DNA from 2 places in the Enterococcus sp. AMC1623 genome. Region 2 is predicted to be linked to the other one. Evidence: predicted binding sites of a transcription regulator. Region 2 holds the regulator's gene; the other holds the start of a gene.
What was found. The regulator NrdR, encoded in region 2, represses ribonucleotide reductase genes. The targets are predictions, from matches to a motif close to ACACNATATATNGTGT.
Positions count from the first base shown of each region.

Region 1: AC4BC7_RS10500 (deoxynucleoside kinase) is a predicted target of NrdR. The motif match lies at 3,465-3,480, and genes of this name have one in related genera.

Region 1 covers NZ_CM177096.1:2,158,000-2,163,322, forward strand. Annotated here, with positions in the region: gene AC4BC7_RS10485 (helix-turn-helix domain-containing protein) at 1-610, opposite strand, end outside; gene AC4BC7_RS10490 (helix-turn-helix domain-containing protein) at 854-1,483, opposite strand; gene AC4BC7_RS10495 (hypothetical protein) at 1,769-2,374, shown strand; gene AC4BC7_RS10500 (deoxynucleoside kinase) at 2,755-3,405, opposite strand; gene mvk (mevalonate kinase) at 3,641-4,576, shown strand; gene mvaD (diphosphomevalonate decarboxylase) at 4,569-5,323, shown strand, end outside.
Region 2 covers NZ_CM177096.1:1,019,709-1,025,031, forward strand. Annotated here, with positions in the region: gene AC4BC7_RS05100 (Nif3-like dinuclear metal center hexameric protein) at 1-256, opposite strand, end outside; gene AC4BC7_RS05105 (tRNA (adenine(22)-N(1))-methyltransferase) at 253-951, opposite strand; gene AC4BC7_RS05110 (hypothetical protein) at 1,025-1,444, opposite strand; gene dnaI (primosomal protein DnaI) at 1,457-2,383, opposite strand; gene AC4BC7_RS05120 (DnaD domain protein) at 2,383-3,765, opposite strand; gene nrdR (transcriptional regulator NrdR) at 3,784-4,254, opposite strand; gene coaE (dephospho-CoA kinase) at 4,398-4,991, opposite strand; gene mutM (DNA-formamidopyrimidine glycosylase) at 4,998-5,323, opposite strand, start outside.

The DNA.
Region 1 (5,323 bases), 1.1 Mb from region 2:
TGTAAGTGAATGAAGAGTCCATATATAATTGCTGACCTGATAGATTCCTTGATAACCAGGAAACTAAAAACTTTTCTTTTGTTCCACTATAGATAATTGATACACCATTTATAAATGATTCGTCCCCATGTGTAGAGTTTGCATCTGCAATAAGATCCAATTGACTGGGTATTTCCCATATTTTATATGTTTTTATTTTATTAACACTGTACCCAATTGAATCTTCTTTTTTATAAAAACCGTATTCAGTCTCTTTCCATTCCTCCCTATCCAAATTTCTGTATAAATTATCTGTTTTAACTTTCCATATTAAAGAATATATCGTTAACAATAAGAATAAAAATATTACAATCCAAATTATTTTTTTTAGAATTCTTCCTTTTCTAGTATCTTTTGATATTTTATTCACGATTACCTCATCTCCTAACAATAAGTAGTCTAAACTAACTTTAAATTCTTCTGATAACTTCACAACCATATCAAGGTCTGGATATGTACGGCCAGTTTCCCAACTAGACACTGTTGTACGAGATACATTTAATTTTTCTGCTAGTATTTCTTGTGTCATATTTAATTCTTTTCTCTTAGATTTAATCATATCCTTAATCATAATATCCTCCTCAACGTTACTTTAGCTCATCTAAAATATATAAAAAAGTTATGTTTTGTCACAAAAATATATGTGGCAAATTGTATCGTTAATTTTTAACTATTTTGCCATACAAAAAACATGCTTTAGTATACCGAAATGTGTACTGTTTAAAATAATTTGTTTGTATATTCAATTATAGCATTGGTTTTCATAAAAAAAGAGCAGCATATATGCTACTCTTTTCAACTTAATTATCGAATTTTATCTATTGTCAATTCTAACAACATTGTACCTATTACCGAATGAATTAACAAATTCTATACCGTGCATTTCTCCAAACAATTGTGAATCGTCTAATGGTATCACAATTATATTGTCTTTATTTTTTGAAAAACTGATTGTTGTTCCTAGTTGTAGTTCCATATTCCATGGATTCGCTAAAGAACCAGATAGCATATACCCTGTATATTCTCTATAAAATGGTAAATCTGTTTCTATTACTAAATTGTTTTCAGTGACTTCTACAGATTTAATTTGGCTCATAGAAAAAACATTAGCATGTATAAATGCGGGTATGCCAAAGCATAAACATAATAATACTAATACTGTACCTAAAAAATAAAAGACTCGTAATTGTGTAGTTTGTTTTTTTCTAATTTTTGTATCATTAGTAATTTTTTCCACCACAACTTTATCTCCTTTCAACAATTCATCGAGGGATATATTGAATAATTCTGAAATATTGATGATTAACTGAATATCCGGATAATTTCTTCCATTTTCCCAATTTGTAATAGAAGATCTAGAAATATTCAATTTTTCTGCTAGTTCTTTTTGAGTCCATTTGTGTTCACTTCTTAATTTTTTTATTTTTTCGCCAATAGTTTTCATAAACTATCCCCCTCGTAACTATTAATATCATTTTTTCATTTTATATCCTAGACAGATTATCGCCCATTTTTGTTTATAAGAGTTTTATGTTTGTCAGCTTAACACTCACAATAGCATTTTTCTATATTTTAGTTCAAAAACTAGCTCTATTATAAATGACACAAATACTGTCATGTTGATATATCAAGGTTTTAATCTTATTATCAAAAATTTTAATTTAAAACATTGATAACTTATGATATTTTTTATTTGTAAACATTTATTAAAATTCAAGGAGGAATTATAATGAAAAAATTAGTATTGTTGGGCGGTTTGTTAGTATCGGTAAGTTTAGGTTCTCAAATGGTTAGTGCCGAAGAACAAGTTTCTATTGATTATTCAAAAATAACTACTGAAGTTGAAACATTTCCTAATGGAGTTGAAATTGTTACGAATACCATTCCCAATGAATTTTTGGAGCAGTGGAAGATAGAAAATAATTGGGATGATTCAGAACCTCTTGCAGATGAAACTGATGTAATGAAAGAAGTTCAAGAAAATGGTGTTTCTCCTCAAGGACCTTCAATTCCCTGGTCAGAGTGGAATCTTGCTTCAAAAGGAAATCCACCGGCACTTTCTGGCAGTTTTAACAATTATGGAACTTTGTATAGTAACTATAACTATACTGGTCTAAAAAAATATAAATTTGAATTAAAGAATACTGGTAGCACTCCACTTAGCTATCAATGGAAAGATTTAGTTTTTAACTATGCTACTGGTTCTTTATCAGGTAATACAACAAAAACAGGTACTATCTCAGTGAGTTATACAGATATTTCATTTTACTTGAGAGTTGCACCTGGAAATAACAATGTTGTAGCAGGGAGTATTTCTGGGACTATAAAAAAATAAACGAATAATCGTACTAAAAAGCCAATGTAATAAAATTGGTTTTTTTAGTACGATTATTCATTTATTAAAGATATTATTTACTTCCTTTTTTGATTTATACTTTTGAAACACAGCTCGAATTTTTGTTAGCAATTCTTCTATTAAGCTTTCAGAAGTGTATTCTAGAAATTTACAATTTCTAGCCTCATAATCAATTGTTGTGATTTAGTCTAACATAACTTTTCCGTGTATTTTCATTTTATTCACCCTTTAATTGTATACACAGAGTATAATATATACCTCGAATTGCGTATATACATAGCTCTTCTTTTAGACTATTTGTCTATAGTCTGAGCCTAGGAAAATAAATTTCCTAGGCTTTTTTTAGATTCATTTTCACTCTATGCTTCTTGGCGCACTTCTTGTAATTTTTCTTCAATCAAATTTAGCACTTCTTCGGCTGCATGCGTATCTTCTACAAAATTCATTTGATCGCCATCAATTTGAATTTTAGGACTGGCATCGTATTCGTCAAACCATTGATCGTAACGCAAGTTTAATTCCTCATAATAATCATACAAACTTGGATCATGTTCAATTTGTTCGAATTCTCTTCCACGTTTTTTAATTCGTTCTAACATCGTTGGAAATGACACGCGAATATGAACCAATAAGTCAGGGTGTTTCTTTTTGGCTGCATAAGGTAATTCTTCCAACATGTTGGCTAATAATTCATCATAAACCCGCACTTCTGTTTCAGTCGCACGACCAAGGTCAGCATTTAAGTGAAACAATAAAGAATCTTCATAAATAGAACGGTCTAAAACGTTATTCTCATTTTTCAATGCTTGTTTGATACTATCGAAACGTTTATTCAAAAAATAAATCTGTAATAAAAACGCATACTTATTTGGATCTTCATAAAAAAGCGGCAAAACTTCATTATCATCCACTGATTCATAAAAAGCTTCACTTCCTAAACGATTTGCTAATAATGCAGTTAAACTTGACTTACCGGCACCAATCGTTCCTGCTAATACAATCACACTCATTTCCTCCAACTCACTCATCACTAAATATTGTATTATTTTCTCAACTAAACTAATGTACAACACTATATATAGTATGGTCAAGCGAAAGTTGGCTGAGGATTACGTAAGAAAATTCTCAAAAAAAGTCTTAAGATTTAGGATTTTTTCTTAGAATCAACATTGAGGGCTTAACGAGACGGCATTAATCTAGTAAAATAGCTAAGGGATTCTATTATGAAAAAGAAAGAGGTACGTCATGTTAGCAGAGGGGATAGGAAAAGCCACTGGAAAAATTATTTTGATGGGAGAACATTCTGTCGTTTACGGCGAACCAGCAATTGCTTTTCCATTTAGCGGTACACAAGTGATTGCTACAGTGAAAGAAAGTAGTGTACCATCATTATGCTCCACCTATCATGAAGGTGCTTTAGCTGACGCACCACAAGGCTTAACCAATATTCAACAATTAACAGCCAAGTTACAACAACATCTACACACGCCAAATTTTCATTTGATGATTCAAAGCACCATCCCTTCTGAACGAGGAATGGGATCAAGCGCTGCTGTCGCTGTCGCTGTGACCCGTGCTTTTTTTGATTGGCAAGAAGAAAAGCTATCGCAAACAACCTTGTTGAAATACGTTAACTTTTCAGAAAGTATTGCGCATGGAAATCCAAGCGGAATAGATGCTGCTGCAACAAGTGGTTGTAACCCAATTTATTTTGAACGCGGAAAAGAGTTTTTACCTTTTCCATTAAACATCGATGCTTATTTGCTTGTTGCCGATACCGGTATCAAAGGACAAACACGAGCAGCGGTTCGTTCTGTGGCTAAACTATTTGAAAAAGAACCTGACCAAACTAGTTTGGATATTCATCAATTAGGATTATTAGCTAAAACAGCCAAAGAAGCGATTATCCGCAATCAACCTGAGAAGCTTGGACTCGCGATGACCCAAGCACAACATTATTTACAGCAATTAACCGTCAGCAACGACACTTTAGATTCGTGCATCAAACTTGCCTTAGCAGAAGGCGCACTCGGTGCAAAATTAACTGGAGGCGGTCGAGGCGGTTGTTTTCTTGCCCTTTGTGATACGAAATTAAAAGCCGAAGCAATCGCTAAGAAATTAAAAGCACATGGAGCAAAAGATATTTGGCTTCAAGGATTAGGAGTTTACCAACATGTATAATGGAAAAGCACGCGCATATACCAATATTGCCTTAATCAAATATTGGGGCAAAAAAGACAAAGAACTGATTTTACCAATGAATAATAGTTTATCATTAACATTAGATGCGTTTTACACAGAAACCAGCGTCTCTTTCTCAAAAGCCTATACCGAAGATACGTTTAGCTTAGATGGTGTCTTGCAAGATGAAAAAGCGACAGCTAAAATCAGTCATTTCTTAGACCTTGCTCGTAAGAAAGCTGGGCTTCCGTATTTTGCACATGTCGAAAGCCAAAACTTTGTTCCCACTGCTGCCGGTTTGGCTTCTTCTGCTAGCGGATTAGCTGCTTTAGCTGGTGCTTGTAATGAGGCTTTGCAATTAGGACTTTCTGATAAAGAACTTTCCCAGCTTGCACGTCGTGGCTCTGGTTCTGCTTGTCGTAGTATTTTTGGTGGTTTCGTTGAATGGGAAAAAGGATATTCTGATACCACCTCTTATGCACAGGTGGTCCCATCCAATCATTGGGAAGATGAACTAGCTATGATTTTTATTTTGATTAACGACCAACAAAAAGATGTATCTAGTCGTGACGGGATGGAGCGGACCGTCGCAACTTCTGACTTTTATGATGGTTGGCTCGATGCCGTAGCTCGTGATATTCAAACAGCCAAACAAGCAATTGCAAACAAAGATTTCCAAGCTTTAGGTGAAGTCACCGAAGCCAATGGATTAAAAATGCATGCGACCACTTTGGCAGCCACTCCGCC
Region 2 (5,323 bases):
TCTTTGTTTGTAAATCATCTTCAGTTAAACGCTGAATAGGACGAAAAATAGGCGGATGCTTAGCTATAATCAAGTCAATTTTTTTTTCAATTGCTTCTTCCACAACTTCTGGACGAACATCTAAAGTCATCATCACACGTTGAATCTCACGGTCTAATGTTCCAATATGTAAACCGACTGGATCGCCTTCTTCTGCTAACCATAAAGGACAATATTCTTCAAAGCGATGAATAAATTCTTTGGCTGAAAGGCTCATGCCAAAACCTCCTTAATCCAAGCAAGTTGCATTTTTATTTCTTCAACTTTTTCTAAAGGTTTTTCTTCAGCTTTTTCTAATTGACTTAACACACGTTCTTTAGCAGTTAGTTCACGTTGCCATTTTTGGAAGAAAACCTCATTTTTTTCTTCTAATAATTTCGGACCAAAAAATAATTCTTGCTCAGTATAGGTCGTAGGTTTCTGTTTTTCGGCAACAATAATTTCATACGTCTTTTTGTTTTCTTCTAAAATTTCTTCTTCAATAATTGCATAGTCATTTTGTGCTAACCATTCCCGTAATGTTTTCTCACCGATATTTGGTTGGAGGATGAGACGTTCAGTACCATTCATTCGACCATTATTTTTACCACTTTCTAAAATTGAGCGAATTAATGTCCCTCCCATACCGGCAATGGTGATTGCGTTAATTTCATCATTCACTTCAATCGCTTCTAAACCATCAGCTAAACGGACAACAATCCGATCTGTTAAACCACTTTTACGGACTTGCTTTTCAGCTGATTGAAAAGGCCCCCTAACAACTTCACCGGCTACCGCGAATGTAATTTTATTTTTTAACATCAACGCTACGGGTAGATAGGCATGATCTGAACCAATATCTGCTAATCGTGCATCTTGGGGAACATGCGAACCAACACGTGCTAAGCGTCGTGATAATTCTTGTTCGTTCATTAAAATTCCTCTTTTCTCACTAAAAATTCTCTTAAAAATGGCACAACACCATATTCAAGAGAATACTCAATATTTATGGTAATAAGGTAATATTTTCAATTGCATTTCCAGCAACTTGTGGTGGAATTGACGCTGTGGTTGCTGGAAGTCCCTTTAAGGTTACTTCTACTTTACTTCCTTTGCGCCACGCCCGCCAATAAGCAATATCTTTGGTTTTCACATTGATACCGACCCCATGCTGAATAAAAATGTCAACAATATTTTCAGGGTCTTCAATTGATTCCACATTTTCTAAAAACAATAAGACACTGTCATCTTCCATTGCTGATTCTTCAAGATGCTCTGTCAATGTTCCTGTAAAAATAGTTCGTGATTCCATTATTTCACTACTCTCAGTACTTTCTTTTGTTTCAGGTGTAGCATTTTGAGTACCACAGCCTGCCACAAAGACTAAACTTAATCCTAAAAGACTACCTAGTAGCCAGTTCTTCATTTGGTTTCACCTCTATTGATTTCGTCGATTACGCCCACTCATGCTAACCTCTTTGGTCAAGTAGCGAATACGTTCCATAATACGTTTAGCTTTTAATGGTTCTTCTTCACCACGTTGCGTAACAGACAGATGTTTTTCCAATTCTAACATGGTAAAGTTAGAGGTGAAAAACGTTGGGAGTTGTTCCTGCATCCGATATTGCAAAATCACACCAAATACTTCATCCCGAATCCAGCTACTCATGGCATCCGCACCAATATCATCTAACATTAAAATCGGCGCTTTTTTGATAGCTTCCATTTTTTCAGCGACTTGATCTTTACCAATTGCTTGTTTCATTTCAACAGCAAATGAAGGGAAATGTAACAGCGTCGATGAAAAACCTGCTTCTGCTAAATCACGAGCAATTGCCCCTAGAAGATAGGTTTTGCCAATACCAAAACTGCCGGCTAAGTACAAGCCCTTATGAAAATTTTTTGGTTCTTCTTTGTACGCTTCAATAAAATCAATTGCTGCCATTAATGCTTCACCACGTCCAGCAGTTCCTTCATAGGTAGCAATACGAGCTTCTTGGATGTCTTTTGGCATATTCAACGCTTGCACGCGGTTACGCACTTCTTCTTGATGTCTTCTAGCTAATAATTCTTCAGTTGGGATATACGTCACATCGACTGAATGAAAATTTAACATCAACTGAGGCTCATATCCCGGTGCAATTTGGGCTGGATCATTTAACTCAAATTTACGTTTTTCTTGAACAAACTCATAAAGTTTTGCATAACTACGCTCAATATCTTGTTGGGTTAAACGATTTTTATGCAGATCTAAAAAATTACGCACATCGACGTCTTGTAAAACTTCTTGCATCATTTCTTCAAAGCGTGTCCGATAATTTTTTTGATCTAATAGACGATTTAAGTTTTTACCTACATCTTCCATCATTTTTCACCTTCTTTGCGTTGTAAATATTCTTGCAATCGTTGATTAATTGCTGCTTGTTTTTCGGAATCTTCCACTTCTTCAACTGGATTATCAACCCAGTCAGGTAATGTTTCTTTACGAATCGGTTTGCGGTAATTGGTTCGTTGGGTTTCTCGTTTTTCTTTGGCTTCTTTAGATTCTTTAACCAGTTGTCGAACATGTTTAATTGCCTCTTCAGGACTTTTAATTCCCATTTCGGACCAATTGGTTGCAATTCGATTAACAAAGCTCGCTTGTAATGAACTATTGTTTTGTACCACTAGCACATAATGCATCAAAACATTGATGACGCTATTGGCTAGCGGACTTTTCTCAATCAATGATTTCAACAACCAGCTTTCTGAATCCGCTACAAAACTATGCTTTTCTTGCTTGATTGCTTGTAAAAAATCAGCTGGTGCTGTCGCTTCACTCATCTGAATTAAACCGATATCTTGTTCAGAAAATCCCGACTGACGCAATGTATTGAAGCGACGAGTTTCAGCATCTTTTGAAACATAAATCCCTGTCTTTTTTTGTGGTATTTGCTTTGTATGACGTGCTACAACCTTAGCAAGCTCTTTTTCATTCACTTTACCGTCAATAAAAGATACTGCTTCCGTCATCAAGTCAACTAATTCCATCTCATCAAAGCCATAGAGATTTTGGTAAAGAACTAATTGATGATTAAAGGATGTCGTAAAGTTTGTACGTGAAATATATTTTTTCTCAGCTAAGTTAAGTAAAAAGTCCCAATCAATTTGAGAAGCATCAAGCTGAATACCATTGTTTTTATTCACATCATAGACTTGTGCCACTTGTTCTAATTTTGATGATTTGCGCATAAATGATTCTTCGTTAATTGAGCCATACACATCTTTAAAGCGACACGTAATTTCTTGATAGTTAGAGACATCGAGCTTTTTAGGCTTAAAACGTTCAACCATTTGATTAAATTTTCGCTCCCCAATTGCACTCCATAGCAAAAAACTATATGTTTCATCTTTAAAAAACACTTCTGGATGTAATGGTTCTTCTAAGCGATATAAAAACATTCGACCAAACTCTACATCTTCTTTCATAAAAACAGAAAGCAATCCCATACCTTCTAATTGTTTACGAGCATGTAAAAAATCTGGCAAACCGATATTTAATGCATGTAACATATCAATGTGCGCAAAGTCATTTTCAAACGAATCTTCCTCATCACCCAATAATGCATAATACAGAGCCAAAGCTTGTGCACCAATAATTGGTTGGTAGAGGTATAATAAACCATCATTGCCTTCTTTTGTTAAAGGCAGGCTCTTGAACACTTGATAAATATGATTTGGTTGGACTTCATCCCAAGCGGTCTTCACAAAAGCCCCTCCTTTAAATTACTTATTTGCTTCTTTTGCTTTATCAACAATGTCTTGTAGTTCCTTTAAGAATACCGACATGTCTTTAAATTGACGATAGACACTTGCAAAGCGAATATAAGCAATCTCGTCTAAATTGACTAATTCTTCCATAACATACTCACCAATTAAAGTTGAAGGTATTTCATTTTCGCCTCGCTCACGAATTCTAGCTTCTACATGATCGACAATTTGTTCCATTTGCTCCATCGCTACTGGACGTTTTTCAGCAGAACGAATTAAACCACGTAATACTTTTTCACGATTAAATTCTTCACGCGCGCCATTTTTCTTAATGACTAACAGAGGTGTTTCTTCTAATCGTTCAAACGTTGTAAAACGAAAGCCGCAGTTTTCACATTCGCGTCTACGGCGAATCGCACGACCGTCATCGGCTTGACGGCTATCAATAACACGAGAATTATTATGATGACATTTTGGACAGTGCATATTTCCACCCCATTTATCTTTATTTATTTTAAATTTACTGAATGAATAAATTAAATTTCTTTCTATATTATAACACGTTTATCAGTTCTTCTGACAGAATAGACAAGAAAAAACTCTAGAAAACTCTAGAGTTTTTAATCTTTTTAAATAAATTTTTGTGCTTTTAACCAGTTTTTAACTTTCTTTTTTGTTTCTTCCAGTGAATTTTGGTTATCAAACACAATATCCGCCCGTTGCTTTTTCTCTTCAATTGATAGTTGACTAGCTATTCGTTGCAACGCCTGTGCTTTTGTTAAGTCATCTCGTCTTATTAAACGTTCTAATTGAACAGCTTCAGGAACATAAACCACGGCAACCTGATCCATTTCATCTTCATAATGGGCTTCAAATAATAGCGGAATATCTGCAATTACTAAGGGTTCCTCTCGATATCCACGGATACGTTGAGTAATTGTTTGTCGTAAAATAGGATCTAATAACGCATCTAATTGGCGACGTTTTTCTTCATCAGAAAAAATAATATTACCTAATTTTTTACGGTCTAACTGACCATTGTCTAACAAAATATCCTCTCCAAAGACGGAGACAATCGCTTGTAGACCTGCTTGTTTGGGTTCAACAATCTCTCGTGCAATCACATCCCCATCCACAATCGGAAAGCCATATGCACGAAAGATGTTCACAACGGTACTTTTTCCTGTAGCAATACCGCCTGTAAGACCTAAAACCATGCCCATCAGCACTCATCCTTTCCGCTTCTGACAAGTTGGACAATAATGGGTGCCACGTTGGGCGACTTTTGTTTTAACAATCGGTGTTTGACAACGTGGACAAGGTAAATCCGTTTGCCCATAAGCATTTAGTGATACTTGAAAAGTGCCTGCTTCTCCTAGTGCGTTAGCGTAAGAACGAATCGTCGTTCCCCCTGCTTCCACAGCTCTAGCTAAGACATCGATAATCGCTTGATGCAAGCGGGTTGTTTCACTTTCGTTTAATGCATTTGCTGGCGTTTCAGGATGTATTTGGGCTTCCCATAGTGCTTCGTCTACATAAATATTTCCTAAACCGG